2 regions of the Sporosarcina sp. P17b genome follow, and region 1 is predicted to be linked to the other one. Evidence: predicted binding sites of a transcription regulator. Region 1 holds the regulator's gene; the other holds the start of a gene.
What was found. Region 1 encodes LexA, which represses DNA repair genes until DNA is damaged. Its sites were predicted from a motif close to CGAACATATGTTCG; they were not measured.
Positions count from the first base shown of each region.

Region 1 (15,990 bases):
GTTATTTAAAACAATTTGAAGTAAAGATCGTGGCGGAAACGGGGAAAGAACGGGAAATCGTTTTCCGCAATTCGCGTAATATTACGAAATCCAGGCCGATGTTATTGCCGATCTATAAAAAAGGAACGTATGGCAAATATTCTACTTCGGTTGGCCTTCTCGTTTACGATTTACTGGCAGGGGTTAAGCATGCAGAACGTCGTGAAATGCTAACAAAAAAAGAAACAGCTGAACTTGAACCATTGTTGAAGAAAGAAAATTTAAAAGGCGGCGGACATTACGTAGAATATCAAACTGATGACGCGCGCTTGACGATTGAAGTGTTAAAGAAAGCATCAGAAAAAGGTGCTCTTTGTTTAAATTATATGAAATGTGAACAATTCAATTTTGAAAACGAACATATTGTGGGAGCTGTCTTAAGTGATCAACAGACGGGCGAACGGTTTTCGGTAAAGGCTTCAATGGTCATCAACGCTTCCGGTCCATGGGTTGATGAATTACAGAAAAAGGTTAGTAGCCAACACAAGAAACAATTGCATATTACGAAAGGCGTTCATATCGTTGTTGATCAATCCATATTCCCACTGCAACAAGCAATCTATTTTGATAACTCAGACGGTCGAATGCTATTTGCTATTCCACGAGAGAATAAGACGTACATCGGAACGACTGATACATTTTACTCAGATGATAAACAGAATCCCGTAGCGACAGAAGAAGATATTAATTATATTATTGATGCGGTTCATCAAATTTTCCCAAGTGTTCATCTGCAACGTCATCATGTAGAATCCACATGGGCTGGAATACGTCCACTGATTGCTCAAGAAGGCAAGGATGCTTCTGAAATTTCAAGAAAAGATGAAGTGTGGGAAACGGCACCTGGGCTGCTAACAATTGCTGGCGGAAAGTTAACGGGTTACCGACAGATGGCTGAAGTCGTAGTGGATCGAATTGCCGAACGATTAGAAAAGCCTTTTATCCAGCACTGTGAAACTAAAAACATCTGTGTGTCCGGAAGTGATTTCGAAAATGATGAGGATTTGCAACAGTTTATCCATCAACAGGCTGAACGTGCATCCCAATTTGGTTTAACTTCACAGCAAGGCGCACGTCTTGCTTCATTTTATGGTAGAAATAGTGATCAAGTATTCCAATTTGCCCATGTAGTTTCAGCAGAGGAAAATGAGTTGCCTGTTAGTTTACGTGCAGAGATTTTATATGGCATTCATTATGAAATGATTACTTCACCAAGTGATTTCTTTATTCGCCGAAAAGGAGATCTGTATTTTCAAATCGATGTAGTAGAATCATTGGCAGCACAAGTAACAGACTATATGGCTACGTTATTGCACTACACGGACAGTGAGAAATCAATTCACGAAAATGATTTGAAGAATGCAATAGCGGAAGCGAAAGGGAGTGTAAGCTCATGACGGATCAATGGATAGAGATGCGTGACGGTACAAAAGTGTACAGTAGAGCTTATACACCAGCGACGAATCCGAAAGCACGTGTGCATATCATTCATGGACTAGCGGAACATAGTCGTCGGTATGATCGTTTTGCAAAACATTTACAATCGCAAGGATATGTTGTGACGCTCCACGATCAACGTGGTCATGGTAAGACGGCTATCGAAAACGGTAATACGTATGGTTATCTAGGTCAATCTGCCACATTCGATCAATTAGTAGATGATACATTTGAAGTCAACCAAGCCTATCAACAACAAAACCCTGAACTTCCGTTAGTGCTACTAGGGCACAGCATGGGCTCATTCGTTGCGAGGCGCTATATTCAGTTATATGGTTCTACGCTTAGTGGTGTGGTTCTATCGGGCACTGGATCGAATTCTGAGCTTACAGCGCATGCAGCGATTGCATTAGCTGCATATAGAGAAGACAAATATCCGAAAGAGCAACCAGATGAGCTTTTAAACAGTTTAGTCTTCGGTAATTATTCAAAACAATTCCCAGACGAAGGTGAATTTTCTTGGTTATCACGCGATACGGTAAGTGTCAGCGATTATGAAGAAGATGAAGCGTGTGGGTTTGTGCCGACTGCTCAAATGTTCCGTGTGGTGCTTGAAGGAATGAACTCTATAGAAGCTCCTGAATTCTTGTTAAATATTCCAAATGAACTGCCCATTTTATTATTATCAGGAACTGATGATTTAGTTGGGAATCGAGCGAAGGGTGTTTGGAAAGTAGCCAAACAATTTGATAAAGCGAATCAACGACATGTTACTGTTCAGCTGTTTGAAGGCGGCAGACATGAAATGCTACAAGAAACTAATTATAAACAAGTGTATACGACTATAGTGGAGTGGATGAAAAAACATGAATCTGCCATTTGATGTACTAGCAGTAGTAGGACCTACAGCTTCAGGGAAGACAGCACTAAGTACAGCGCTTGCCAAATCATTTAATGGAGAAATCATTAATGGAGACGCTATGCAAGTCTATAAAGAACTGGATATCGGTACGGCTAAGATCCATGCATCTGAAATGAATGGAATTCCACATCATTTCTTTGATGTAAAAGAACCGACAGAGTCGTTTTCTGTGGCGGAATATCAACAGGCAGTTAGACAATGGATTGCAGATATTCAATCTCGCGGGAAATTGCCGATTATTGTAGGTGGTAGCGGAATGTATGTACAATCGGTGCTATTCGATTATCGATTTACAGAACAGGCTGCTGATTCTGAAGTGCGTGCGCGTCTGGAGCAAGAGCTTGAAGCAAAAGGGGCTGATGTATTGCATGCAAGACTGACGGAGTTAGATCCGAAAAGCTCGGAGAAAATACACCCAAACAATCACAGACGTCTTGTGCGTGCGCTTGAGATCCTTGAAGTGACTGGTCTGACAAAACAAGATCACGAAAAACAGTCAGGAAATCAGCCGATGTATCGCTCGTTGATTATTGGACTTGATCTTCCCCGCGAACTACTTTATGAGAGAATCGATTTGCGTGTTGAACAAATGGTAGAAGCAGGTTTGTTTAAAGAAGTCCAACAATTATGGGATAAGGGAATTCGTCAAACGCAATCAGTTCAGGCGATAGGCTATAAAGAGTTGATCTCCTACTTTGATGGAAAATTGACGAAAGAACAATCAATTGAAGCTGTGATGAAAAACACACGTAATTACGCGAAAAGACAGCTTACCTATTTCCGTAATAAATTACCGGTTCAATGGGTAAATGCTAATCAATCTACGGAAGAAATTTTTCAAGCAACTTGTAAAATAATAAAGGATTTTCAGAAGTAAGTAGGGAATAACTTAATAATAGGAATGAGGAGGCAATTGAATGGCACAAGGAAATATGCAAGATACGTTTTTGAATTCTTTACGTAAGAACAACACATTCGTTACAATCTTTTTGCTTAACGGTTTTCAATTGAAAGGTCTAATCAAGTCATATGACAATTATACCGTTCTACTCGAGTCAGATGGTAAACAACAGCTGATTTATAAGCATGCAATCTCTACGTATGCTCCTTCGAAACCGGTTATTTTAAAAGATGAACAATAAACAGGCGCTTGCCTGTTTTTTTGTTGTCTTTTATTTGGCATACGCATTCCATCTGCTAAAATAGAAGATGATAATATGAAATGAGGTACTACACATGCAAATCGCACCAATTAATGAGAAATTACTGTTAAAAGCTCAAGAAGCAGAAGAAGAAATCGCTCCGTTTGTGAAGACAATGGAAGAAATCGCTTTTTATAACCAAAGAAAAGTATTACAAGCATTCAAAAAGAATCAAGTAAGCGACTTTCATCTATCAGGCTCTACTGGCTATGGATATGATGATAGCGGCCGTGATGTGTTGGAACAAGTCTATTCGGATGTATTCGGGGCGGAAGACTGTCTCGTAAGAAATCAGATTATTTCCGGCACACACGCTATTACAATCAGCTTGTTTGGAATATTACGTCCAGGCGATGAATTGCTTTACATAACAGGTAAGCCATACGATACATTAGAATCCATTATTTCGGGGAACGGCAAAGATACAGGTTCATTGGAAGACTTTCAAATATCCTATCAGCATATCGATTTGAAAGAAGATGGATCTGTTGATTACGCAAAAGCAAAAGAAGCTATTTCCTCTAAGACGAAGATTGTTGCCATTCAACGCTCAAAAGGATATTCAAGCAATCCGTCATTCAGAATCCATGAAATAGAAGCGATCATTAAGGAAGTACGTAAAATGAAGGAAGATGTCGTGATTTTTGTAGATAATTGCTACGGAGAATTTGTTGAAATGAAAGAGCCTGTTGAAGTTGGAGCTGATTTAATGGCAGGTTCACTTATTAAGAATCCAGGTGGCGGATTAGCAAGAACAGGTGGTTATATAGCGGGCAAGAAGGACTTGGTTGAGAAGTGTGCATATCGTATGACGTCACCAGGCCTTGGAGCCGAAGCAGGGGCGTCACTCGACACGTTACTGGAGATGTATCAAGGATTCTTCTTAGCGCCGCATGTAGTAAGCCAGGCAGTCAAAGGCGCACTTTTCACATCTGCATTTTTTGGCAGTTTCGGTATGGACACGACACCGCATTACAGTGAGCGTCGTACGGATTTAATCCAATCAGTTAATTTCTTGAACGCGGAACAAATGATTGCATTTTGTCAGATGATCCAGCAAAATTCCCCAATCAATGCCCAGTACGCACCGGAACCTTCATATATGCCCGGTTATGCTGATGACGTCATCATGGCAGCGGGTACATTCATTCAGGGGTCCAGTATTGAATTAACAGCTGACGGCCCGATTCGACCACCTTATACAGCATATATTCAAGGTGGTTTGACCTATGAGCATGTAAAATCGGCTGTGCTCGATTCTATGGAACAGTTGCTTGAAAAGAACTTAGTATAAATAAAAAGTGTATCGAAAACCTTCTAGGTTTCACGATACACTTTTTTTATTAATGAATCATACGGAATACGCCAACAACTTTACCTAATATAGAAACCTTATCTACAATGATCGGCTCCATGGAGGAGTTTTCTGGTTGTAGCCGGAAATAGTCTTTTTCTTTAAAGAAACGTTTAACAGTTGCTTCGTCTTCCTCTGTCATGGCAACAACAATTTCACCATTACTTGCAGAGTGTGTTTGTCTAACAATTACACGGTCCCCATTAAGAATTCCCGCTTCTATCATACTATCTCCTACAATTTCTAACATGAAGATTTCATCTTCTGATGAACCAAACGTATCTGGTAATGGGAAGTATTCTTCTATATTTTCAATTGTTGTGATTGGATTACCAGCAGTAACTTTCCCGATTAATGGTACATGCATAACACCACTTTTTAATTCATCCAATCCTTCTGGATCCAAGATCTCGATGGCGCGGGGTTTAGTTGGATCCCGGCGTATGAAACCTTTACTCTCGAGTCTTGATAAGTGACCGTGAACCGTGGAACTTGATGCCAGTCCAACAGCTTCTCCAATTTCACGAACGGAAGGTGGATAGCCTTTTAAACGAACTTCATCTTTTATGAAAGCGAGTATTTCTTCTTGTCTTTTTGATATTTTCTTCAACAGATTCACCTCTTCTACTAGTTTACGAGCAATGGAATACTGAACCACTATTTTGAATATAGTATAACATGTGTTCGGCTACTAATCAAACAAAGGTTCTAATTTTGCTTGACATGGAATCGTATGTTCTCTTATAATTAAGAACAAGTATTCCGAACGTGTATTCTAAATACAGGAAATAGAGGAGGAATTATGATGGAGTATATTAAAGAATTTATCAAAAATAATTATTATTTTGCAGTATTATTAGCTGTTTGTGTTTCATTCGCTTGGGTTCAGTTCGATAAAATGGCTGAAGAAGATCACTATATGGAAATCGTTATTAATGAAGGAGATACACTTTGGCAGCTAGCGTCCAACTACTCTGAAGATATACCAACTAGCCACTGGATCGAACAAGTACGCTCATTAAATGAATTACCTACTGATCAAATCGTTTCGGGTGAATTACTACGTGTGCCTGTTAAAATGGATAAACAGACAGATATCCGAGTAGCTGAAGTAGGAGAGGGATCCAGATGACAGAAAAGAGATGTGTAATCTATTGCCGTGTGAGTACAGAAAAGGAGACCCAAGAACAATCTATTATTAGGCAACAAGAAGAACTTGAAAAATTAGCGTCTGAGTTATCTTATGATTGTGTTGGAATCTATACAGATCGGCAAAGTGGCTATGACATGGATCGGGAAGGTCTTCTTTCTATGTTGGATCAAATCCAAGATGGCACAGTCGATGCACTGTTCATTCAAGACGAAACACGGTTAGGACGAGGCAATGCAAGGGTCGCAATTTTACATGTGATTGCTAAAAGTGAGACTACTGTAATTACCAATCATTCTAACGGTACGATAGAACTGAATGAAATGGATACGATGTTGCTTGAAATTCTTGCAATCGTAGAAGAATATCAACGGAAATTACATAATGCAAAAATACGTAGAGGGATGAAACGTGCTGTTGACAAAGGGTATGATCCTTCGAAGAATTTACGTAATATCGACCAAGCTCCAGGGCGTGAGCGACTTGAGCTTCCAATAGAAGAAATTGTTTCACTACGCAACAAAGGTCTAACATACGAAGAAATTGCAACTGTATTAAATGGGTTAGGTCATGCGGTTAGCAAAGCGACGGTTCATAGAAGGTATAGGGAGTTTATAACACAGCAACACTAATAGGTTGCACTTTTCCTCCAGGTTGTTTACATTTTACTAAACGACTTATTTATGGAGGCTTTTAATAATGCTATCAGAAAAGAAAATACAACGTATCAATGAACTTGCGAAAAAAAAGAAAACAACAGGATTATCGATTGAAGAAGCCAAAGAACAAACGCAACTAAGAAAAGAATACTTAGAAACATTCCGTTCAAGTATGCGTGAGACAATTGAATCGGTCAAAGTGTTGGATCCAGAAGGAAATGATGTAACACCTGAAAAAGTCAAACAAGCTCGTGCGAACCAAAAACCGCTAAATTGATGATAGGTAAAGGATTAATATTGTAATTAGCGTTGGAATTGACTACACTAGAGTAGGAATATGTACTATAAAACACTCATATGAGACAGGACGGAAAGGATGTACAGCATGACCGAAAAAATCGATCAACTGGCAATAACAACAATCCGAACATTATCAATCGATGCGATTGAAAAAGCAAATTCAGGTCACCCAGGATTACCGATGGGCGCAGCACCGATGGCTTATACATTATGGACGAAGCATTTGCATCATAATCCATCCAACCCACAATGGTTCAATCGTGATCGTTTTGTACTTTCAGCGGGTCACGGCTCGATGTTACTTTACAGCTTGTTACACTTGAGCGGCTATGGCTTGAGTATTGATGACTTAAAGAACTTCAGACAATGGGATTCAAAAACTCCAGGACATCCGGAATACGGACACACAGCAGGAGTGGAAGCGACTACAGGACCTCTTGGACAAGGAATTGGTATGTCTGTAGGTATGGCAATGGCAGAGAAACATCTTGCTGCAACGTACAATAAACCAGGTTTTGATATTGTAGACCATTACACATACGCACTTTGTGGTGATGGCGATCTAATGGAAGGCGTAGCAGCGGAAGCTATTTCTATGGCTGGCCATCTTCAATTAGATAAATTGATCGTATTATATGACAGTAATGATATTTCTTTAGATGGCGACTTGGATATGTCTTTCTCTGAAAACATTAAAAAGCGCTTTGAATCCTATGGCTGGAACTACTCAAGAGTAGAAGATGGCAATGATATAAAATCTGTTTCAGATGCAATTGAAGCAGCAAAAGGCAACACAGGCGGACCGACAATCATTGAAGTGAAAACTGTCATTGGTTATGGTTCACCAAACAAATCTGGTAAGGCCGATGCACATGGAGCGCCACTAGGTGAAGATGAAATGGCTCTTACAAAAGAGTATTATAAGTGGACGTTCGAAGAAGACTTCCATGTTCCTGAAGAAGTTTATGACCGATTCAATTCAGCAACAGATCAATTAGGCGTGCAATCAGAGCAACAATGGAATGACTTGTTCGAAAGTTATCAAAACGAACACAAAGAATTAGCTGCACAATTTAAACAAGCGATTGCAAATGAACTTCCAGCTGACTTAAAGGACCAAATGCCAGTTTATGAAGCAGGTGCTTCTGTGGCGACACGTTCTGCGTCTGGTGATTCAATCAATGCATTAGCGAAAGCTGTTCCCGCTTTATTTGGGGGTAGTGCGGATCTTGCAGGATCAAATAAGACAACAATTAAAAATACGGGTGATTTCTCCGCTAGTGATTATTCGGGACGGAATATCTGGTTTGGAGTACGTGAATTCGCGATGGGGACTGCACTTAACGGTATGACTCTTCATGGCGGAGTGAAAGTTTTCGGCGGAACATTCTTCGTGTTCAGCGATTACGTGCGACCTGCTATTCGTCTTTCAGCGCTAATGGGATTACCTGTGACATACGTCTTTACACATGACAGCGTTGCAGTCGGAGAAGACGGCCCAACACATGAACCTGTTGAACAGTTGGCTTCATTACGTGCGATGCCTGGATTGTCTATCATTCGTCCGGCTGACGGAAATGAAACATCTGCCGCTTGGCATACAGCTGCTACTTCAAAAGACACACCAACTGTGTTGGTATTGTCTAGACAAAATCTTGAAGTATTGCCAAAATCACAAGAGCTTGCTATGGAATACGTTCCAAAAGGTGCGTACGTCATTTCACCTGCTGTTAAAGAGCAAGCAGATGGTTTACTGCTAGCAAGCGGCTCTGAAGTAAGTCTTGCTGTGGAAGCACAGAAAGCACTTAAAGAACAAGATATCGACGTCAGTGTCGTTTCAATGCCTTCATGGGATCTCTTTGAGAAGCAGGATCAAGCATACAAAGATTCTGTTATACCAAAGAATATCAAGAAGAGAGTAGCGATTGAGATGGGTGCTTCACTTGGATGGCATAAATACTCTGGTGATGAAGGTACTGTCATGGCAATCGACACATTCGGTGCAAGTGCGCCAGGTGACTTAGTCATTGAAAAATATGGCTTCACTGTAGAAAACGTTGTTAAAGAAATGAAAAATTTACTAAATAACTAATTATTTTGGGCACACGACTCTAAGTTCTAAAGAGTCGTGTGTTTTTTTGCGCAGCTTTACGACAATAATAGTGATGAAGTTTTCCGCAAACTGACATGATTTATCTACTACACGTCCTATGATAGATAGCAGGAGGTGTTCTTTATGAGAAAGTATGAAATATTTAAAATTAAGTCAGCCTATCAATCCTTCATAATGGGGCGTGAACGTTTGTTATTTGAACTTCTAACGGTTGGCCCTTCTACAAACTATCAGGAAATTGAATACTTATGTGACCAGTTAAATCAAAGAGAACTTGATTCCATCATTCAGCATAATTTGGCGAAAAGTTTTGATAACCTGGATTCCTATCATAATGAATATCGATTAACACATTTAATTAAAGGTGAGGTATTCATTAAAATGGGGACACATAGTATTCAAGTGTATTGCCAAGGTTCTCGAATGCTAGACTTAGATTTATTTGTAGCGTTATCTACTTCAACAGATCGTTTTTTTGCAATCATGAATGAACAGGAAGAATGCGGATGGCTTAAACCTATTAAATACTCAGAACGCATGATACTGGAAAATACAATGATGTAAAAACTTCCGCACAATTTGCGTACAGTCATTGCTATTCACTGGTGCTATGTTGTATAATCTCTCTTGGTAGTATGTAATTGAACTATGTTTAATGAGGGAGGTTTGGCAACAATGACTTTATGGATAGCAATTTTATTGATCGTCGTCGCTTTGATCGGCGGAGTAGCTCTCGGCTTTTTCATAGCACGTAAATATATGATGAATTATTTGAAGGAAAATCCGCCAATTAATGAGCAAATGTTACGTATGATGATGATGCAAATGGGACAGAAACCTTCACAAAAGAAAATTAACCAAATGATGGCTCAGATGAACAAGGTGCAAGACAAGCCAGCTAAAAAAAAATAAGCAAAACTCCGTGATCAGCAAAATTGCTAACACGGAGCTTTTTTTATAGAGAATTGTTTAATTCTCAATATAAACGAAATCGATTTAAAAATCGTTGTACGGTTTGTAAATATTCATCTGGGTTATCATTATACGATTTGGCATGTGCCCCTTTGGCGAAAAGTTTCATCATTTTATCGCCTTCCTTTAAATCATACAACTCTTCTGTCATATGGGGCAAAATGAACGTGTCTTCCATACTGTGGATGAATAATACAGGTTTATCGATAAACTTCATCACTTCACGTGGCGAAACGGCTGCAGATGTATAGCCATCACGAATTTTTAGAAACAAATTGGCGACTCGCAAGCTCATGGAAGTCTTGAAAGGCATTTCTGTCCGGATAATGTGCAATAGTTGCTCGGAGAAATCCGAAAACGGACAATCGGATATATAAAAATCGGCTTCATCTTCGTACGTACCTGCGTACAACAGCGTAGTGGCGGCTCCCATAGATTCGCCGTGGATGCCAATTAAAGCGCGCTTTCCTACCCGTTCACGAATAGCCCTCACAACTTCTTTTAAGTCCATCTTTTCATAAAACCCAAAACTTGTTGTTTTGCCGCCAGAATCACCATGACGACGATGGTCAAAAATGACCGAATTAAATCCTAGCCGTTCAAATAGACGAGCGTATTTAATCGAGTTCACTTTATTTTCTGTTACACCATGACAAATGACAACCGTTCTTGTTGTATCTAACGGTCTCAAAAATATAGCACGTAAATTATAGCCATTAGGAGAAGGAATCCAAATATCATCTTTTCTAACGGTTTCAAACCATTGGCGATCAAATCGTTTCGCAATCATTTCACGCTGTAAAATGAATTCGGAGTCTTTCGTTTTTAAATACATTAATCGATTGGTGACAAGAATACCGAAAATAGTAAGAAGCGCTGTTATGATACTGGAGACGATTCCTAAAATATACACTACTCTACGTTTCAACAGAATTCTCCTTTCCTCTTACTTTCTTCTTTTATATAAATTGTACATAGCTGTTTCGATTGGACGTGACAGATAGGGTGCGACTTCATCAACAGCTAAGCATACTTTGTCCATATCAACACCTGTTTCTATATTCAGAGACTCCAATAAATATAAAACATCTTCCGTAGCAACATTACCTGTAGCACCAGGAGCGAAAGGACAGCCACCTAGACCACCAGCAGATGTATCAAATCGATCAACGCCCGCCTGTAAAGAGGCATAAATATTGGCTAAACCTAATTTGCGCGTGTCGTGAAAATGCGCAGTAAGTAAAATATTTGGAAACTGTTGCTTCAGTTCCTGAAATAGGGTGAAACTTGCCAAAGGATTTGCCATGCCGTCTGTATCTGCCACACTTAATTCATCCACGCCCATATCAACAAATTGCCTGCAAAGAGAGAGTGTTTGTTCTTGCGGAATGAAGCCTTCATATGGACAGTGAAATGCGGTTGAAATACAAGCTCTGACAAAATGATGATCTTTTTTCAGCTGATCTATAATTGGTCTTAGTGTCTCAACACTCTCTTCAGTGGTGCGATTGATGTTGTGTTGATTAAATGTATCGCTGACACCCACAAAGACCGCCATGCTATCTGCACCAGCTCTGAGAGCATTCTCGACGCCACGTGCATTCGGTGTAAGAACAAGTTGTCTGCCTTGTTTTCTTATATTAGCCATAATTTCCATGGAATCGGACATTTGTGGAACCCACTTAGGCGATACAAATGAAGTGACTTCCATTTCATGGAGCCCCGCCTGCTGTAAAGCGTGGATAAAAGCTAATTTTTGATCAGTAGGAATACTGTTTTTTTCATTTTGTAAGCCATCACGTGGGCCAACCTCGATTAATGTTACGTTTTTTGGTAAGCTAGACATAAACATCCCTCCCTCATTCTATTGTACGTAATTAAAGTGGGGAAGAGCAATGTAAAACCCCTAAAATTTAACTGGATAAAGTAAAGAGGGCCATTCTATCATCATACAGAAAGTAGTGATTAATATGTCAAAGAAACAACGAAAAGCATCTAGTAACCAAAAGGGAAATACTGTAGAACATTCTGCTCCTATACTTTCAGATTTAATGGATGAGGATGTATTAGCTAAGTTAAAAGAGATGAAGCAAGAAATGAAGGTTGTAGAAGAAACGAAACTAGAAAAAGAAAAGGAAAAACGTATTCAAGAGCGTAAAGAACGTGAAAAGAATAAAAGTTTTGAGGAACTACTTGAAGAATATGGAGACGGTGGGACAAAATATTAAGAAATTATATAAATAGGTGTTGTATAAGGTATACTAGTAAAATGAATTGTTATGAATAAGACCTTTTACAAAGGAGAGGCATGTATGAAATTTTTGTATATGACGTTTTGTGAGAAAGAATATATTCAAAACGGATTGAAATCCGAACAATACTTAAGACGTGTTCATTCGGCACCTATTGAGCATCCGATTGTCCATTGGATACAAGAAAATTTGAAGCCTATAAAGAAAAATGAATCTGTTCTATATTATGATTTTCCTAAAGAAAAGGTAAAAGATTTTTATAATCTTTTAGTAGAGGCCCATGCCGAAAAATCTAATGAATCTCCAAGACCGTGGAAGTTCTTACCTAATCCTTCCGAAGAATCTTATATTTATCCAATGGCTTAGTATGAAAAAGAGTATGGTACGACTTATTATGAGTCAATATACAAATACATAACCGCATTTGGGATCATATTAAATATATTTGATTTTGATACTAATCAATTAATTTTATACATTCAATAAGAACGATGAACGTATCCAGGAGGATGTTAGATGAAACAGCTTGATATTAAGCTATATGAATATTTATTGGCAAAGTTACCTGAAATTACGACTTCTTGGCTGTCTATGAGAAAGGTAGAAGAGGACTCTATTTATTCACTCAATGCTTGTCCGAAAATGGAAGAAACTCTTCGGGAACAAAACAAATTAACGAATCTAACTATCACTAGTAGTTTACTTGATGATCAGGAAATTTTTGAGAAAAACAAAAAGAAATGGGCTTCTGTCGTAGCTCTTAGTAGAGTAAACAGCAATACTCCAATAGAAGATGTAATTGAGGCATTAAGTAAGGTGCGTTTAACGTATTGGCGTTTCATAAAAGAATTTCACTTCGTAAACGAAAATGAGATCACGATTGAAGATTATGTGCGCTGGAGTGAAACACTTAATAATGCATTTGATCAAATTTATATTGAGTTTGCAGAAACGTATAATGAATACATCAATAGCAGGTTCGATATTCAACAAAGTTTAATCAATGAGTTAAGTTCGCCAGTCATCAAAATAACCGAAACGATTGGTGTTGTTCCCTTGATTGGCGATTTGGATGAACTACGCGCTCGTATTATGTTGGAGAGCATCCCAGAGAAGAGCTTAGAATCTGATATCGAACATTTATTTATCGATTTATCAGGAGTTACTGTAATTGATACATTGGTAGCGCAGCAGATTTATCAAATTACAAAAGTGCTGTCTCTATTAGGAACGAAATGCACGATTACGGGAATCCGTCCAGAAATTGCGCATGCATCAACAGAGCTCGGATTGGATTTTTCGAATATCCAAACGTTCAGTTCATTGCAATTGGCTTTTTCAAAAGAATTTTCAATTAGAAAACATTGAAAAACCAGTACACTTTGATGTAAAGTGTACTGGTTTTTTTGATTATTTATGACTTTCTTGAAAATCAAGCATGAATTGTTGCAATGCTTCACATGCTGCGTATGGTACAGCATTGTATGCAGAGGCTCTGCAACCACCTACCGAACGGTGACCATTCAATCCAACAAATCCTGCTTCTTTAGCTTCTTGTAAAAATTGCTTTTCTAATTCTTCATCCGCTACACGGAATGTAATATTCATCAATGAACGACTATCTTTTTCAGCATGACCTGTATAGAAACCATTGCTGTTATCAATCACATCATAGATTAAATTAGCTTTCTCTTCGTTGCGTTTTGAGATTTGTTCCAAGCCGCCTTGTTCTTGCATCCAGCCCAAAACTTCACCCAACATATAAATACCGAAAGATGGGGGTGTGTTATATAAAGAGTTACTTGAAGCATGCGTGCTGTACTTTAAAATACTTGGAATTTCGCTATTAGCATTTTCCAACAAGTCTTTTCGAATGATGGCAACTGTAACGCCTGAAGGACCGAGGTTTTTCTGTGCGCCAGCATAAATCATACCAAATTTACTAACGTCAATTGGTCTTGATAGAATGTCACTGGACATATCAGCAATCAACGGAACATTTCCAGTTGAAGGAAACTCGTGGAATTGTGTACCGAAGATCGTGTTGTTTGATGTGATGTGAACATACGCATCAGATTCCTCAAATCTAATTTCTTCTGTTGAAGGGACATGATTATAATTTGAATCCTTTGTAGAAGCTGCTTCGTAGACTTCTCCGATAGTTTTTCCTTCTTTTAACGCCTTGTCAGACCAAGCACCGGACATGATATAACTCGCCTTTTTTCCTTCAGGCAAAAAGTTCATTGGAACCATTGCGAATTGGAGACTTGCTCCACCTTGCAGGAATAGCACTTCATAGTTTTCAGGTATTTGGAATAAAGAACGCAGACGAGAAATGGCTTGATTATGTACTTCTTCATAAGTTGCACTGCGGTGACTCATTTCCATAATAGACATTCCTGAAGCTTTGAAATTCACCAATTCAGCTTGTGCTTTTTCAAGAACTTCGCTTGGAAGAGCAGATGGACCCGCATTAAAATTATAGACAGACTTTTGATCACTCAACAAAATCACTCCTTCAGTAGTTTACAACTCTAAAGTAAAGTATATATGAAAAAACGAATAGGTGGAATAGCTTTCTGCTAATTCACAATAAATAGCTCACTCAATTAGCATGGCTGTCTTGTTTGCTTCTTCGCAAAGATGGGTAAATTGTAATCAAGTAGCACCTATATACATATTTAAAATTCAACTTATCTGAAGAGGAAATGGGGGAGTTAGTGTGAAAACAGATGGACGAAGAAAAAGTTCGAATGTCGAAGATCGAAGAGGGCGAAGCGGTGGGGGCGGAGGTGCTATCGCATTAGGCGGTGGCGGTCTTGGTATCGTTGGAATTATATTATTTCTTATTCTAGGTGGTAACCCAGGTGATTTATTGGATAGCAGTTCAGCCGTGCCAGATCAGCCGTACGTAGAGACGGAACAAGATAAAGTGTTGGCCGATTTTGTTTCGGTAGTACTCGCAGATACAGAAGATGTTTGGACAGAATTATTCGCTCAAGAGGGCATTCAGTATGAAAATCCTACCCTTGTACTGTATTCTGGAAAAGTAGATACAGCATGTGGTTTCGGAAGTGCAGCTGCAGGTCCTTTTTACTGTCCTGGTGATCAAAAATTATATATTGATTTATCGTTTTACGATGAATTGCAAGGGTCATTTAAAGCACCTGGAGACTTCGCCATGGCTTATGTAGTGGCACATGAGGTAGGGCATCACGTGCAGACATTGCTTGGTATTTCTGATCAAGTCATGCCGTTGCGACAAAAAATGAGCGAAGAAGAATTTAATAAGTATTTAGTGCGATTTGAATTACAAGCAGACTATTTTGCGGGTGTCTGGGCACATCATGCACAAGGTCAAGGATATTTGGAACAAGGAGATTTGCAAGAGGCGATTACAGCAGCTGGTGCAGTCGGTGATGATACGATTCAAAAGCGTGCAAGAGGATATGTCGTACCTGAAAGTTTCACGCACGGCACAGCTAAGCAACGAACTTATTGGTTCGAACACGGTTTTGAACTAGGAACGATTAATGGTGGAGATACATTTAAACAAACTGAAAAATAAAAAACACGAACATCATTCTGTT
Region 1 covers NZ_PDYP01000001.1:271,779-287,768, forward strand. Annotated here, with positions in the region: gene CSV76_RS01350 (glycerol-3-phosphate dehydrogenase/oxidase) at 1-1,436, shown strand, start outside; gene CSV76_RS01355 (alpha/beta hydrolase) at 1,433-2,359, shown strand; gene miaA (tRNA (adenosine(37)-N6)-dimethylallyltransferase MiaA) at 2,343-3,275, shown strand; gene hfq (RNA chaperone Hfq) at 3,316-3,540, shown strand; gene CSV76_RS01370 (methionine gamma-lyase family protein) at 3,635-4,894, shown strand; gene lexA (transcriptional repressor LexA) at 4,944-5,564, opposite strand; gene yneA (cell division suppressor protein YneA) at 5,760-6,086, shown strand; gene CSV76_RS01385 (YneB family resolvase-like protein) at 6,083-6,736, shown strand; gene CSV76_RS01390 (DUF896 domain-containing protein) at 6,804-7,040, shown strand; gene tkt (transketolase) at 7,149-9,155, shown strand; gene sirA (sporulation inhibitor of replication protein SirA) at 9,300-9,740, shown strand; gene CSV76_RS01405 (YneF family protein) at 9,852-10,088, shown strand; gene CSV76_RS01410 (alpha/beta hydrolase) at 10,153-11,076, opposite strand; gene CSV76_RS01415 (hydroxymethylglutaryl-CoA lyase) at 11,095-11,994, opposite strand; gene CSV76_RS01420 (YqkE family protein) at 12,119-12,376, shown strand; gene CSV76_RS01425 (hypothetical protein) at 12,461-12,766, shown strand; gene CSV76_RS01430 (STAS domain-containing protein) at 12,917-13,768, shown strand; gene serC (3-phosphoserine/phosphohydroxythreonine transaminase) at 13,811-14,908, opposite strand; gene ypfJ (KPN_02809 family neutral zinc metallopeptidase) at 15,123-15,968, shown strand.

Region 2 (15,990 bases), on a different contig from region 1:
CTTTCCATTTAAAGACCGCTAATTCCTATGCGAATTAGCGGTCTATTCTTTGCGATAATTTGTGTTTTGTACCACTCAATTGAACGGATAGATCTGATATGCCCAACCGTTTTTTTCGACATTCGCATAGGATACAATGTGAAAGGGGGTGTCACCATGAGCGGTTACACTCAAGGCGGTTCTGGATCATCAGGCTTTGCTTTAATTGTTGTGTTATTCATTTTGTTGATCATTGTAGGTGCTGCATACTTGTGCTAAAAAAAAGCCCGCCCCCAGCAATGGGGGTGGGCAATACATAGTGTTATGCGCTAAAGAATACTTCTACATATAAGGATAAAATGAGGATTGTGATTAGAATGTTTACAGTCCGATATATCTTAGGCTGCTTTTCTTCTGGAATCTCTCTAGATTGGCAAAGAGCAAATGTCATTTTATTAATTTGATATAAGTAGAACAATGAAAATAGAATGGTAATCGCTATAACCATTTTAGACCTCCTCTTTCTGCTTCTGTACCATCATAGCAGAATTTGTGAGCAAAAGGAAAAACCTAAACCTTGTATGGAGAAGGTAGTTAAGACTCCACTCGAGATTTTAGTTAAGACTCCACTCGAGATTTTGTTAGGTAATCATTCGAGTCGACATAGGTTTTCTCGATGTTTTGAAAACCGCGTTCGAAAATATCCATAAAGTCATCGCCATAAATATTACGTAAGACAGACATGACCTCGAGAAATTCTGGGAACTTCCCGTAAATATCGCGAATAGGAAGTGACCCTTGAAGAACACTGTAATCTTCATTATGATAATTTGCGTTCATCTCTACGAGCAACTTTTTGCCTTCTTCTGAAACCGTCACATATGTATTGCGACGATCGTCTTCCTTTTTGGAAAAGTATAGAAGTTGACGTTGTTCCAGTTTCTTGGAGAAGTTGAAGGCAGTTGAGACGTGCATAACTCCGAACTTGGCGATATCTGAAATGGTGGCGCCTTCAAGGTGGTAAGCGATCCATAAGATATGATGTTCGTTGATATTGAGGTCATACGGTTTAATCCATTGTTGCCAATCTTTCTCTACAGCTTTCCATAATGCTTTGGACATTTGGGCTACGCGCTGATTGAAGATCATGGCATCTTTACGTGAAATGATTTGCTCTGCCATCGAGACACCTGCTTTCTGTCAGTCTTTTTATTTATTATACCAAAAAAGCAACAAATAAAAAAGACGGAATAATAAAATAATTATACCTAGGTGTATATACCCATGTAATACAGCTGTTTAATAGCTTGTATCATGTGGGTATGCACACGCTGACCAGCAAGTACTGGATGGACGCCGAAAGAGAAATAGATTAACGAGTTCCGATGGATTTCTCTAGATCATCCAATGCATTTTGAATGGCAGAAATTTCTTTCTCTAATCGCTTCTTATTGTGCTCAGTCGAGCGCTTCCAGTCTGCTACGGAAACTTTCATTTCTTCGACAGTCTCTGGTACAAGCTCTTTTGCTTCTTTAGATAAATCCGTTACAGAATCTTTTAAATCTGCTACTTGACCTTTGACATCTTTCAACTTATCCTTCAGTTCCAATGATGCAGTTTTGACGCTGTCTCGTAGTTCGCTACCCGCTTTTGGAGTAGAATATAGAACCGTTACAGCAGAGGTTACAGCACCAGCTGCCAGACCAATAAAGAATGTGGACGCTTTCATGTAGACGACACTCCTTTTGTATAGTTATTATTTTATTAAAGCATGTTACTACGTATATGAGCAAGAAAATTAATGAAATATTATACAATCAAAAGCATTTCGACCTAAAAGGTAGAAGCGAGTGCAGGTTTTTATCAAATGAAGTAGAAAGAAATACAATGTACTTCTTTTCTACTTACTCGGTGTGTTATTGTTGCAGGCGTTTTGAAATGCTTGATGCTAGTTCAGAGACAACGTCCATAGGGAACTGCTCCACTTTTGTATGGAATTCTACGTTTAGACCATCTGATTTATCATAACGAGGAATTAAGTGCATATGGAAATGATAAACCGACTGTCCTGCGAAGGAACCGTTGTTTTGCAAAAGGTTCATGCCGCATGGCTGAAATTCTTCTTTTAAAGCATTGGCAATTTTTGGTGCTACTTTAAATAGATTTCCTGCTTCATCTTCAGTTAATTCATACAAATTCTCACGGTGAGTTTTCGGAATTAGAAGTACGTGGCCTTTTGTAACCGGCATAATATCCATAAAGGCGATGACATGTTCATCTTCGTATACTTTTTCTCCTGGAATCGTTCCTTCTACAATCTTGCAGAAAATACATGAAGTCATTTCTACACTTCCTTTCATGTTTGGATGTATTGTAGCATATTTTCAGATAGTTAACGAAGGCGGATAAAGCAATTTTAGAATTTCTTTGCTAAAATAATAAAAGAAGATAGGGGGAAATACAATGGCAATCCTAGAACTAGAACATGTAACAGGTGGTTATACGCGCAAGCCGGTTTTACATGATCTTTCATTTCAGATAGAAGAAGGTGAATTGGTCGGGTTGATCGGCCTAAATGGCGCAGGTAAAAGTACAACAATTAAACATATTATAGGTGTTATGAACCCGCTCGAAGGAATAATTAAAATTGATGGTGCTACATTTAGTGACAAAGAACATTACCGCCAATCATTCAGTTATATTCCAGAGACGCCCGTGTTATACGAAGAACTTACATTACAAGAACATTTGGAACTGACTGCAATGGCATACGGTCTGGACAAGCAGCAATTTGAAATCCGTACCGAACAATTGTTAAAAGAGTTCCGTATGGAAAAGCGCTTGAAATGGTTTCCAGCGCACTTCTCCAAAGGTATGCGACAGAAAGTCATGATCATGTGTGCTTTCCTTGTAGAACCGAAATTATATATTATCGATGAGCCATTTGTTGGATTGGATCCGTTGGCGATTCGTGCATTGCTTGATCAAATCATCGAGAGAAAAAATGCCGGCGCTTCTATTTTGATGTCGACACATGTGCTCGCTACGGCTGAAAAATATTGTGATCGTATTATCCTGTTGCACGAAGGACGGGTGCGTGCGAATGGTACGATGGACGACTTGCGCAAGGCGTTCGGACGACCGGATGCCACACTGGATGATTTATATATTGCTATGACTGAGGAAACCGATCATGAACAACATGCATGAGATTTGGGGACAGCGGTTCTTCCATTATGTCAATGAATTACAGAAATATATGCGCTATGTATTCACAGGACATTTGGCCATCGTCTTCATGTTCGCAATTGGGGCAGGGGGCTATGCGTACAGTGAATGGTTGAAGGGAGTACCGGTTACATTCCCGTCTGCCTTTATCATATCCGTTGTCATTGCACTATTATTAATGAAGGCGGCGCCGACTACTTTGCTTAAGCCGGCAGACATTGTATTTTTCTTGCCATTGGAAAATCAATTGCCGAACTATATGAAACGTTCGAAAACTTGGTCGACATTTTCCCAACTGCCATTGCCGCTAATCGCCATGGTCGTCGCGTTGCCTTTATTAAAGGCGACAGAAGTGGGAACTGGAACGGATTATATGTTAATCATGTTAGTGATCATCGCTTTTAAAGGACTGTTTGTAGCGACTGAATATAGCGTTCGGATCGCCAATCATGATTTCGTATGGCCCGATCGTGTTGTTCGACTAGTTCTAACATTTTTAACGATTCTATTGGCATTGAGTTGGAGTCCAGTGGCAATCTTCATTGGAATTTTGATCGCCATGCTCTATGCGAAGTATTGGGATAAAAAAGCAGCACACTATCCGTTCCCCTATGAGCAGTTTATTGAATTGGAACAAAATCGTATGATGCGGTTTTATCGATTCGCGAATTATTTTACGGAAGTACCACATTTGGTTGGATCAGTAAGTAAGCGTAGCTGGTTGAAATTTGCAATGAAACGTTCTACGTTTAAACGTAGAGATGTGCAGAATTATTTAATTGTCCGGACATTCATTCGTACAGATGATACATTTTGGTTGTGGGTAAGATTGACGGCATTATCTGCATTGGGCGCGTTTTTAATACCATTGCCAATTGTGTCATTCATATTTGTAGGAGCGTTAGCCTTTGCGACTGCCGTTCAGTTGATTTTGGCACTCGAAGGCGGAGTCGAATTCACGATGGATCAGCTGTTTCCTGAAATGCAGGAAAAATCGCAAATCAAAGCGGTTCGTTCGTTAGTAAGAAAATTGATTTGGCTACAAGCGATTATTCTATTATTGGCGGCCTTGCCGTTATATGGCTTAAGCGTTACACCCGTCTTGATTGCGGTGGTTGCATTGATTGTCGGAGAAGCGACGATTCGATTAACGAAAGAACAAGTGAGAGAGATATGATGATAGGCGTAAAAGGAAATGGTGTTAGTAAGAAATAGTTTTCAAGTAATTATTCATTTTGTAACAGAATTATCTGAATATATGTACCTAGTCAATATTCTACTATTTATACGAAAGTAATTCAAAAGTTCGAATAGTTAGATTAAAGGTTGCAATTCATATTCTACTGCATATATAATTACTAAAAGGTATCAGGGGTGAGAGAGATGAATAATAACAACTCATATGCTGAATTTTTGAAAGCGGTAGGTAACAACAGTACTTCTCTCCAAGCGGAAAAGCTGCTGAATGAAATCTATTGGGATCTGTTTCTACAACACATTCATTGGGAACAAACGCAAGCGCGAATCATGACCTTGATTGATGAAGCGCTAGATCAAAATGACAAAGACGCATTCGACCTGTATACACAACAATTACTCGATATTTCACAAGAACAAGGATATGAACTTAAAACAAAATAATGTATTCATAGGCACTGCTAGGGCGAAATCCTGGCAGTGTTTTTTTATTGTAGAGAATGTCATAGCTGTAAGTTTCTTTCACAAAGTACAAGGGTACAATAAAGTACATAGAGAGTTAGCTTAAAACGTACGTTCGTTATTTCTTTAGAAAAAACACGAGGTGTGGTAAAATAGAAGGACAGGTGTTTAAGAAGAGGAGTGGAACCATTTGAACGAAACATTTCAATTGCAGGCACCATATACGCCGCAAGGAGATCAGCCAAAAGCGATCGCTAGCCTTGTTAATGGCATAAAAGAAGGTAAGAAACATCAAACATTGCTCGGTGCAACAGGAACAGGTAAAACATTTACGGTTTCCAATGTACTGACAGAAATTAATAAACCTACACTGGTCATTGCCCACAATAAAACGTTGGCTGGCCAATTATATAGCGAGTTCAAAGAGTTTTTCCCAGATAATGCAGTAGAATACTTTGTCAGCTTCTATGACTTTTATCAACCGGAAGCATATGTTCCGCAGACAGATACATTCATTGAGAAGGATTCATCAATCAATGATGAAATCGATAAACTTCGTCACTCAGCGACTAGTGCTTTATTCGAACGAAATGACGTACTTATTGTTGCATCCGTATCGTGTATTTACGGTCTCGGTTCCCCGGAAGAATATAATGACATGGTCTTTTCATTACGTAAAGGGATGGAAATACCGCGTAATCAATTGTTGCGCACACTAGTGGACATCCAGTACGAACGCAATGATATCAATTTCACACGTGGTACATTCCGTGTCAGAGGGGATGTAGTCGAGGTCTTCCCGGTAGCACGCGATGAGCGTTGTATACGTCTTGAATTCTTTGGTGATGAAATCGAAAGGATCCGTGAAGTGGATGCCTTAACAGGTGAAGTCATCGGCGATCGTGATCATGTCGCTATTTTCCCAGGATCTCACTTCGTCACGCGCGAAGAGAAGTTATTAAAAGCGATTGAAAATATTGAAATCGAGTTGGAAGAACAGCTTAAATATTTACGTGATAACGATAAGTTATTGGAAGCGCAACGCCTAGAGCAACGGACGCGCTATGATTTGGAAATGATGCGCGAGATGGGCTTCTGTTCGGGTATTGAAAACTATTCTAGACATTTAACATTGCGTGAAGCAGGCGCAACCCCTTATACACTTCTGGATTATTTCCCTGACGACTTCTTGATCGTCGTAGATGAAAGCCACGTCTCCTTGCCGCAAATCCGCGGTATGTACAACGGAGACCAAGCGCGTAAAAAAGTTTTGGTGGAACACGGTTTCCGTTTACCATCTGCTTTGGATAACCGCCCATTAATGTTTGAGGAATTTGAAAAACATGTTAAACAAGCGATGTATATTTCTGCAACCCCAGGACCATATGAAATAGAGCATACAGATAAAATGATTGAACAGATTATTCGTCCAACAGGATTACTTGATCCTATCATTGAAGTCCGACCGATTGAAGGACAGATTGATGATTTACTGGATGAAATCAACCTTCGAATCGAGCGAAATGAACGAGTATTGATTACGACACTGACCAAAAAAATGTCAGAAGACTTGACGGATTACCTAAAGGACATCGGGATTAAAGTTCAATATCTACATTCTGACGTCAAGACGCTTGAACGGACAGAAATTATTCGTGAACTGCGTGTCGGAACGTACGATGTACTCATCGGCATCAACTTATTACGTGAAGGTATAGATATTCCGGAAGTTTCATTGGTCACGATTTTGGATGCAGACAAAGAAGGATTCTTGCGTTCGGAACGTGCATTGATTCAGACGATCGGTCGAGCTGCGCGTAACTCTGAAGGACGCGTTATTATGTACGCGGATAAAATGACAGATTCAATGAAGAAAGCCATTGATGAAACAGAGCGTCGTCGTGAAATTCAAAAGGCATATAATATAGAACACGGAGTCACACCGACAACTATCGTCAAACCAATTCGCGAATTGATCCGTGCGACTCAAGTAGCTGAAGAAACGGAATCTTATTTGCAGAAGGTAACGAACGGCAAGAGACTTTCGAAAGACGAGAAAGGCTTATTGCTAATCAAATTGGAAAAAGAAATGAAAGAGGCAGCGAAAGCTTTGGACTTCGAAAGAGCTGCAGAGCTACGCGACACGGTAATAGAACTGAAAGCAGAAAGGTAGAGTCCGCATGAAAAATAAAGAACTTATAATACAAGGAGCGCGAGCGAATAACCTAAAAGATATAACGGTGAAGATTCCGCGTGATAAATTGGTCGTGCTCACGGGCCTATCAGGTTCAGGAAAGTCTTCACTGGCTTTCGATACAATCTACGCGGAAGGACAGCGCCGCTATGTAGAATCATTATCCGCATATGCTCGTCAGTTCCTTGGACAAATGGACAAGCCGGATGTGGATTCTATTGAAGGATTGTCACCGGCAATTTCCATAGACCAAAAGACAACGAGCAAAAATCCGCGTTCGACTGTAGGAACCGTTACGGAAATCTATGACTACTTGCGGTTGTTATACGCAAGGGTTGGGAAACCGCATTGTCCATATCATGGCATTGAAATCTCTACGCAGACGATTCAGCAGATGGTGGATCGCGTAATCGAGTTGCCTGAGCGTACTAGAATTCAAATTTTGGCGCCTATTATTTCAGAACGTAAAGGAACGCACGCTAAACTATTCGAAGATATAAAGAAACAAGGTTATGTACGTGTCCGCGTTAACGGCGAAACGATTGATCTTGATGATAATATAGACTTGGATAAAAATAAAAAACATACGATTGAAATCGTCATTGACCGAATCGTCATGAAAGAAGGCGTCGAAACACGACTTAGTGATTCATTGGAATCTGCATTACGCCTAGCTGACGGCAATGTTCTTGTCGATGTAATCGGTGAAGAAGAATTGTTCTTCAGTGAACATCATGCATGTCCTATTTGCGGGTTTTCTATCGGTGAACTAGAACCGCGTATGTTTTCATTCAACAGTCCGTTCGGTGCATGTCCTGAATGTGATGGGCTTGGCATGAAGCTTGAAGTCGACCCTGATTTAGTTATTCCTAATAGTGAGTTGACGTTAAAAGAACACGCCATTGCACCATGGGAGCCAACGAGTTCTCAGTATTATCCAGAGCTGCTCAAGACGATTGCCAAGCATTATAAGATTCCAATGGATGTACCTGTTGGTGAGCTAGCCGACTCGGATATTGAAAAACTTATGTTGGGATCCAAAAAGGAAAAAATAAGTTTCCGCTATACGAATGAATTCGGAAATACACGCGACAGCGACATCTATTTTGAAGGTGTATTGCGCAACGTAGAACGTCGTTATCATGAGACATCATCAGACTATATACGTGAGCAAATGGGCAAGTATATGACGGAAAAATCCTGTCCGACTTGTACGGGATACCGCTTAAAACCGGAATCACTTTCGGTGTTAGTGGATGGTCAGCATATTGGGAAGATCACGGAACGTTCAATTGTTGAAACGACGAAGTTCTTTGACCAATTAACACTTTCCGAAAAAGATACACAGATTGCCGACATGATTCTGAAAGAAATCCAGGAGCGTCTAGGCTTCTTAGTGAACGTCGGACTCGATTATCTGAATTTATCTCGTTCAGCGGGTACATTATCTGGTGGAGAAGCACAGCGAATTCGTTTGGCTACACAAATCGGATCCCGGTTAACAGGCGTTCTTTATATACTTGACGAACCTTCCATCGGCCTACATCAGCGAGATAATGATCGATTAATCGGCACGTTGCAAAGTATGCGCGATATTGGGAATACGCTAATCGTTGTAGAACATGACGAAGATACGATGATGGCTGCAGACTATTTAATTGATATTGGTCCTGGCGCTGGAGTCGCAGGCGGAGAAGTAATCGCTGCGGGTACACCTGCGAAAGTGATGAAAAACAAGAAGTCGTTGACGGGTCAATATTTAAGTGGAAAGAAATTTATTCCGCTTCCGATTGAACGTAGATCACGTGATGAACGCAGTATTATCGTTAAAGGGGCTGCAGAAAATAACTTGAAGCATATTGATGCAGAGTTCCCACTCGGTCAATTTATCGCGGTCACTGGCGTCTCAGGTTCAGGTAAGAGTACATTGGTCAATGATATTTTGCATAAGACGTTAGCTCAAAAATTAAATCGATCCAAACAGAAGCCTGGAAAGTTCGATAGTATCAGTGGTGTGGAACATTTAGAGAAGATCATTGATATTGATCAATCACCAATTGGACGTACACCACGTTCAAATCCGGCTACTTATACAGGAGTCTTTGACGATATTCGTGATGTGTTTGCGATGACGAATGAAGCCAAAGTACGCGGCTATAAAAAAGGTCGCTTTAGTTTCAACGTCAAAGGTGGACGATGTGAAGCGTGTCGTGGAGACGGAATCATCAAGATCGAAATGCATTTCCTTCCTGATGTGTATGTACCGTGCGAAGTGTGTCACGGCAAACGTTATAACCGCGAAACACTTGAAGTGAAGTATAAAGGTAAGAATATTGCAGACGTACTAGCGATGACAGTGGAATATGCGGTAGTATTTTTCGAAAACATTCCGAAAATCAATCGTAAATTACAAACGATTGTTGATGTGGGGCTAGGCTATGTACAATTAGGCCAACCGGCAACGACATTATCAGGTGGGGAAGCCCAACGTGTAAAACTCGCTTCCGAACTCCATAAACGTTCCATGGGCAAATCATTCTATATTCTAGATGAGCCGACAACGGGCTTGCATGTACATGACATAGCCAAACTACTTGAAGTTCTTCAACGTCTAGTTGACGGAGGGAATACGGTTCTCGTCATTGAGCATAATCTGGATGTCATTAAGACGGTTGATTATATAATCGATATCGGTCCGGAAGGCGGAGACAAAGGTGGAGAAATTGTTGCGACGGGAACACCGGAAGAAATAGCTGAAGTGAAAGAGTCTTACACAGGGAAATATTTGAAGACGATCTTAGATAGAGATCGAAATCGAATGAAGGAACAAATTAAACAAGTAGTAAAAAAATAGAAAATGAAACTTTTACTCCGCAGAACCGTATAAATAGATAGGTACTGAAAAGATTGTTCAAAACGAGGAGGAATCCAGAAATGCAAAATGAACGCATACGAATACTTACGTTGCTAGAAGATGGTAAAATCACGGCTGATGAAGCATTGAGATTACTGGAAGCCATGGGTAAAGAATCTGAACAAGGAACAGCAGAAGAAAGTTCATCAGCTGATGCTTTCTTCGAAGATATCCGCAAAGAATTCGTCACAGCAGGTGACCGCTTCATGCAATTTATGGATACGGCTGTACACCGTGTGAAAGAATTCGATTTCGAAGCACCATTCAGCAAGTCGGTTTCCTTCACACATACAGAAAGTAAATCTGCAGAAGACATCGAAGAAATCATCATCCATATCGATCATGGTAATGTGGAAATTCATCCTTCAGACAATGATGAGATCGTGGCGAAGTTTTCCGTGAAGCATTTCAATAATGATTCAGAAGCAGGCGCCCTAAGCCAGTTCCTTGAAAAATTATTGTTTGTAAAAGACGGCGACAAACTACGTATCGGTAGCGATTTGAAGATGTTGCAAGTGAATGTCCATTTATACGTACCGGCTACAACACCGTATCGTAAACTTTCTGTACGTTTGTTGAATGGCGGATGTTCTGCTGAAGGTGTGGACTTCAAAGATCTACGAATTAAAACAGCGAATGGGAAAATCGAGTGCGCTGATACTACATTCCATGAAGCCGAGCTCGAAACGGCAAACGGTATGATTCGTATATTGAAAGTAACTGGTGAAAAACTAGAAGCTGAAACATTGAACGGCCGTGTTTATGTAGATGGCGCTATCACAGATATAGATGCGAAATCTCTAAATGGTAATGTGACGTTGACGACTTCTTCTACTGAAGCCAAGAGAATGGAAGCGAAGTCGATTAGCGGTACAGTGGAAATTTACTTCCCATCTACTTTAGGTGTTAAAGGAGAGATTACTTCCAACATGGGTAAGCTCGACTTGCAGTTAAAGGATGTATCGCGTGTAGAGGAGCAAGAGCAGTTCTTGCATCGCACTATTCGTTTCAGCAAGAGTGGGGTAGACGAGACGAAAGAGCCGCTACATGTTACGGGCGAGTCTAAGACAGGCACTGTTATGGTTCGCTATAACTCTGTTGATATGGGTTGATAGAATAAGTAAACACCTGCATGGCCATTTTTATGGCGGTGCAGGTGTTTTTTTGTTTATTTAGTAGGTGGGGGGTGGAGGTTACTTCAAAGGGGGGAGGGCGAGAAAGAGAAGGGGGCTCAATGAATCCGTTTATGTGCTCTATGCATCCGCGCGAGCGCTCTATCCATGAAGTGATCTGCTCTATTGCGTCTTGTATTCGCTCATAGCGACACGTTAAGCGCTCTATGCATCCGCGCGACCGCTCTATCCATGAAGTGATCTGCTCTATCGCGTCTTGTATTCGCTCATAGCGACACGTGATCCGCTCTATTAAGCCATGCGACCGCTCTAAGCCCGCGGTGTGACACTGAGTATTCACGCAAACTATGCGCCGCGCCATCTATCTTTGATCCTCGAGTGGGAGACGCTTACTGTCGCTCAATGAATCTCGATAATCGCTCTATGCATCCACGCGAGCGCTCTATCCATGAAGTGATCTGCTCTATTGCGTCTTGTATTCGCTCATAGCGACACGTGATCCGCTCTATTAAAGCACGTGACCGCTCTAAGCCCGCGGTGTGACACTGAGTATTCACGCAAACTATGCGCCGCGCCATCTATCTTTGATCCTCGAGTGGGAGACGCTTACTGTCGCTCAATGAATCTCGTTAAGCGCTCTATGCTGTGTTTTATCCGCTCATAGACATGGGGTGAGTGCTCTAAGCGGCGTTTTACCCGCTCTTAGAAATGGGTTGAGTGCTCTATGCTGTGTTTTATCCGCTCATAGAAATGGGTTGAGTGCTCTAAGCCGGGTTTTATCGGCTCATAGAAATGGGTTGAGTGCTCTAAGCCACGCCGTATCCGCTCATAGCCTATCGCCCGCTACTTCCCTCCAGCCCCCCCACCCCAGCAACATTCACCGCCCATACTCCCAACACAAAACCCCAAAAGCAATTGCCCGTGCGCATTGGTGTTGATAGGCTTTGCTTTGCAATAACGTGGCTTCTGTCTGGTTCGACATGAAGCCGCACTCTACTAGAATTGCAGGCATATTGGTGTCGCGTAAGACTGCGAAGTTGGCTTTTTTTACGCCACGGTCGGGACGTTGGCAAGCGGAGATTAAGGATTTCTGCACGACTGAAGCGAGCGTTGCGGAACTTTTGCTGGCTTGTGGATAAATATATGTTTCAATTCCTTGTGCCGTGTGCCAGCCATTGCCGAATGCATTTGCGTGGATTGAGATAAATGCATCTGCTTTCATTTGATTCGCTGAAGTCGCTCGTTCGTTTAACGGCACGTCGCGTGAAGAGTCATGCGTATACTTCACTGTCAGACCTTCCTTCGTTAAAAGTCCACCAACAAGTGCAGCTACTGCCGAATTAAAATGATACTCACGAAGCTTTCCGTCAGGTGTGCGTTTACCGGGTGTATCCGGTCCATGACCCGCGTCGAGAATAATTAGTGTCAATTCTATCCACTCTCCTTTATCCTCTATATAGAGAAGACTTTTGAAAAGGATACAAAAAGGATGTATAGAACAAGGAGTAATCCATTTCTTTTCGTTTCCTTCATGGTAAAATGGGTTGAATGATAGCTACATAAGTAAAAAAAACGATGATTTAGCAATGACGTAAAGAGTTTATTCATTGTAGCAGAGAGTGAGGGATTTCATGGGTGAATTAACAGTAGAAGATATTATGAATCGTTTCGGATTGGAATTGATTGCTGGACACGAGGGCATTCATAAGCAAATTCTAATGAGTGATATTTCACGGCCAGGACTTGAGATGGCTGGTTATTTTGATTATTATCCTGCAGAACGTGTGCAGTTGATTGGACGTAAGGAGATGTCCTTCCTTGAAACTTTACCAGCTATCACGCGCAGAAAGCGTTTGGAGCGACTTTGTTCGAGCGATACGCCAGCGTTCATTATTGCTCATGGTGAAGAAGGTCCGAAAGAGTTGAGCCAGTTGGCAGGGGAGAAAAATATTCCTGTTTTGCGGACGGATTATAAGACGACTCAGTTTTCGGGTATGCTGACGAATTACTTGGTCGGACAACTCGCTCCGATGACGACAGTTCATGGCGTGCTTGTCGATGTGTATGGTGTCGGAGTATTAATCACGGGTGGCAGCGGAGTAGGGAAAAGTGAAACGGCGTTAGAGCTCATTAAAAAAGGGCATAGACTAGTAGCGGATGATTCGGTCGAGATTCGTCAAGTATCCGATAACATCTTGATTGGAACGTCACCGAAACTGTTGAAGCATATGTTGGAAATTCGCGGTGTCGGTATTATTGATTTGATGACGTTGTTCGGTGCGAGTTCGGTGAAAGATGATAAGCGTGTATTATTAGCGGTCGATTTAGAGATTTGGGATGATAAGAAGCATTATGATCGTCTTGGGATTGATGAAGAGAAAGTAGAAATTCTCGATTCGCAAATTACAAAATTGTCAGTTCCGGTAAGACCTGGGCGGAATATCGCAGTCATCATTGAAGTAGCTGCGATGGATTATCGAATGAAACGTCTTGGAATTAATGCTGCAGAAGAGTTTACTAAGCGTTTGGATCAAGCGATCGCAGACAATGCGGAACTATTAGAAGAAGAGGGGCGCGACTAAGTGAATGTATCCATGCTAGCGATTAACCCAGTCGCGATCAGTATTGGCAGCTTAGAAGTTCGCTGGTACGGTATTTTGATCGCGCTCGGAATTATTTTAGGGTTTATGATTGTACAAAGAGAAATGCTGAAGCGGGGAATGCACCCTGACTTACTAACGGATATGCTCATTTGGGCAATTCCTATTTCTATCATCAGTGCACGAATTTACTATGTTATTTTCACATGGGATTATTATCAGGATCATCCAGAGCAAATCATTCAAATTTGGAATGGTGGAATTGCGATCCATGGTGCGTTAATCGGTGCAGTCATTACAGCTGTGATTTTCTGTAGGAAGCGCGGCGTGTCGTTTTGGAAAGTTGCAGATATTACGGCACCTGGTTTATTGATTGGACAAATTATCGGACGCTGGGGGAACTTCATGAATCAGGAAGCTCATGGCGGACCGGTTTCAGAAGCGTTTAAAGAAAGTACGATCATTCCTGATTGGATTATGAATCAAATGACGATTGATGGGATCACGTATCACCCAACATTCTTGTATGAGTCGTTATGGAATGTAGTTGGACTCATTTTGATTTTAGTGATCCGAAGAATGCTGAAGATGAAACGTGGAGAAGTGTTCTTGTTTTACGTCATCTGGTACTCAATCGGCCGATTCTTCATTGAAGGAATGCGGACGGATAGTCTGTATGTGATCGGCAGTCTACGTGCAGCGCAGTTAGTATCTGTAGCAGGAGTTGTCATAGGGATCGCAATCTTGCTATATCGCAGGTATGTAATGAAAGTAAAAGAGAACTATAATGACAAACAAAAATAATATTGCGTTATCCAGTACGTTGAAAGACGGTTTGCAAGTTGGACTGAAAACGACATGGTCACTCGGTAAGATTATTTTCCCTATTACATTACTCGTGACCATCTTGCAGTTCACACCTATTTTACCTTGGCTTGTTCAATTAGTTGAACCTATTATGCATCTTTTCGGTTTACGCGGTGAAGCAGCCGTGCCGCTCGTGCTTGGGAACGCATTAAACTTATACGCTGGAATTGCTGGTATCATTTCATTGGAATTAACTGTTAAAGAAGTATTTATCATCGCTGTCATGATTAGTTTTGCGCATAATCTGTTCATTGAAACAGCTGTCGCCATAAAAGTAGGCGTTAAGCTATGGATGGTGCTCGTCGTACGGCTTGGATTGGCTGTGCTGGCGGGTGTACTCATTAATCTGTTTTGGACAGGTGGCAATGAAATCGCACAATACGGTCTGACACCGCAAGCGGAAGTCGTGCCAGAAGGATTTTTACAAATATTCTTGCTGGGACTTGAAAAGGCAGCATTTGGTGTGTTGCAACTGGCGTTGATCGTTATTCCGCTCATGTTGTTTGTGCAATATGTGAAAGACCGTAATTATTTGGAGCGTTTTTCGAATGGCTTGGCACCGTTTACGAAATTGATCGGTGTGAAGCCGAATGCGTCGATGACACTCGTTGCGGGATTATTGATTGGATTGGCATATGGTGCTGGGGTCATGATTCAGGCAGTGCAGGAAGACGGCGTATCAAAACGGGATATTACATTAGCGTTTATATTCTTGATGGCATGCCATGCGGTGATTGAGGATACACTATTATTCCTACCACTGGGTATACCAATTTGGCCATTATTGATCATTCGGCTTGTAACTGCCATTGTACTGACTATTTCAGTGAGTATTCTATGGAAGCAGCCGAAAGAGAAGGGGGAAGCTGTTATTGACTAATCAACCGATTACTACATTATTATTTGATTTTGATGGAACGCTTGCTGATACAAATGAATTAATACTCTCTTCTTTTGAACATGTCCTTGAGAAGCATTTCCCTGGACGTTTCGGACGGGAAGAGATGTTGCCGTTTATCGGACCTACGTTACATGATACGTTTTCCTCTATTGCGCCGGATATGACCGATCAATTGATCCATGAGTATCGTGAATGGAATTTAGCAAATCATGATGACTATGTAACGGAATTCGAAGGCGTGACAGACACGCTTCGCAAATTATATGATCTAGGCTTGAAGATGGCGGTCGTTTCGACGAAGAAGCGTGACATGGTAGAAAGAGGGGTCAATCTTCTTGGGATCACGCCTTATTTTGAAACGGTGATTGGACTGGATGATGTGACAAAGCCTAAACCGGATCCTGAACCATTATTACTTGCATTAGAACGTCTAGGGCGGACACCTGCTGAATCACTGATGATTGGCGATAACTTCCATGACATACTCGGTGGCCGAAATGCAGGAGTACGAACGG
Region 2 covers NZ_PDYP01000008.1:36,752-52,741, forward strand. Annotated here, with positions in the region: gene CSV76_RS17325 (hypothetical protein) at 1-12, shown strand, start outside; gene CSV76_RS10700 (YjcZ family sporulation protein) at 157-258, shown strand; gene CSV76_RS10705 (hypothetical protein) at 302-487, opposite strand; gene CSV76_RS10710 (HTH-type transcriptional regulator Hpr) at 598-1,161, opposite strand; gene CSV76_RS10715 (YtxH domain-containing protein) at 1,352-1,708, opposite strand; gene CSV76_RS10720 (HIT family protein) at 1,896-2,321, opposite strand; gene CSV76_RS10725 (ABC transporter ATP-binding protein) at 2,443-3,189, shown strand; gene CSV76_RS10730 (ABC transporter permease) at 3,173-4,384, shown strand; gene CSV76_RS10735 (IDEAL domain-containing protein) at 4,591-4,848, shown strand; gene uvrB (excinuclease ABC subunit UvrB) at 5,057-7,039, shown strand; gene uvrA (excinuclease ABC subunit UvrA) at 7,047-9,914, shown strand; gene CSV76_RS10750 (DUF4097 family beta strand repeat-containing protein) at 9,995-11,086, shown strand; gene CSV76_RS10755 (N-acetylmuramoyl-L-alanine amidase family protein) at 11,985-12,536, opposite strand; gene hprK (HPr(Ser) kinase/phosphatase) at 12,739-13,689, shown strand; gene lgt (prolipoprotein diacylglyceryl transferase) at 13,702-14,511, shown strand; gene CSV76_RS10770 (nucleoside recognition domain-containing protein) at 14,495-15,454, shown strand; gene ppaX (pyrophosphatase PpaX) at 15,447-15,990, shown strand, end outside.
Region 2: a site for LexA is predicted at 4,971-4,984, ahead of uvrB (excinuclease ABC subunit UvrB). Genes of this name have one in related genera too.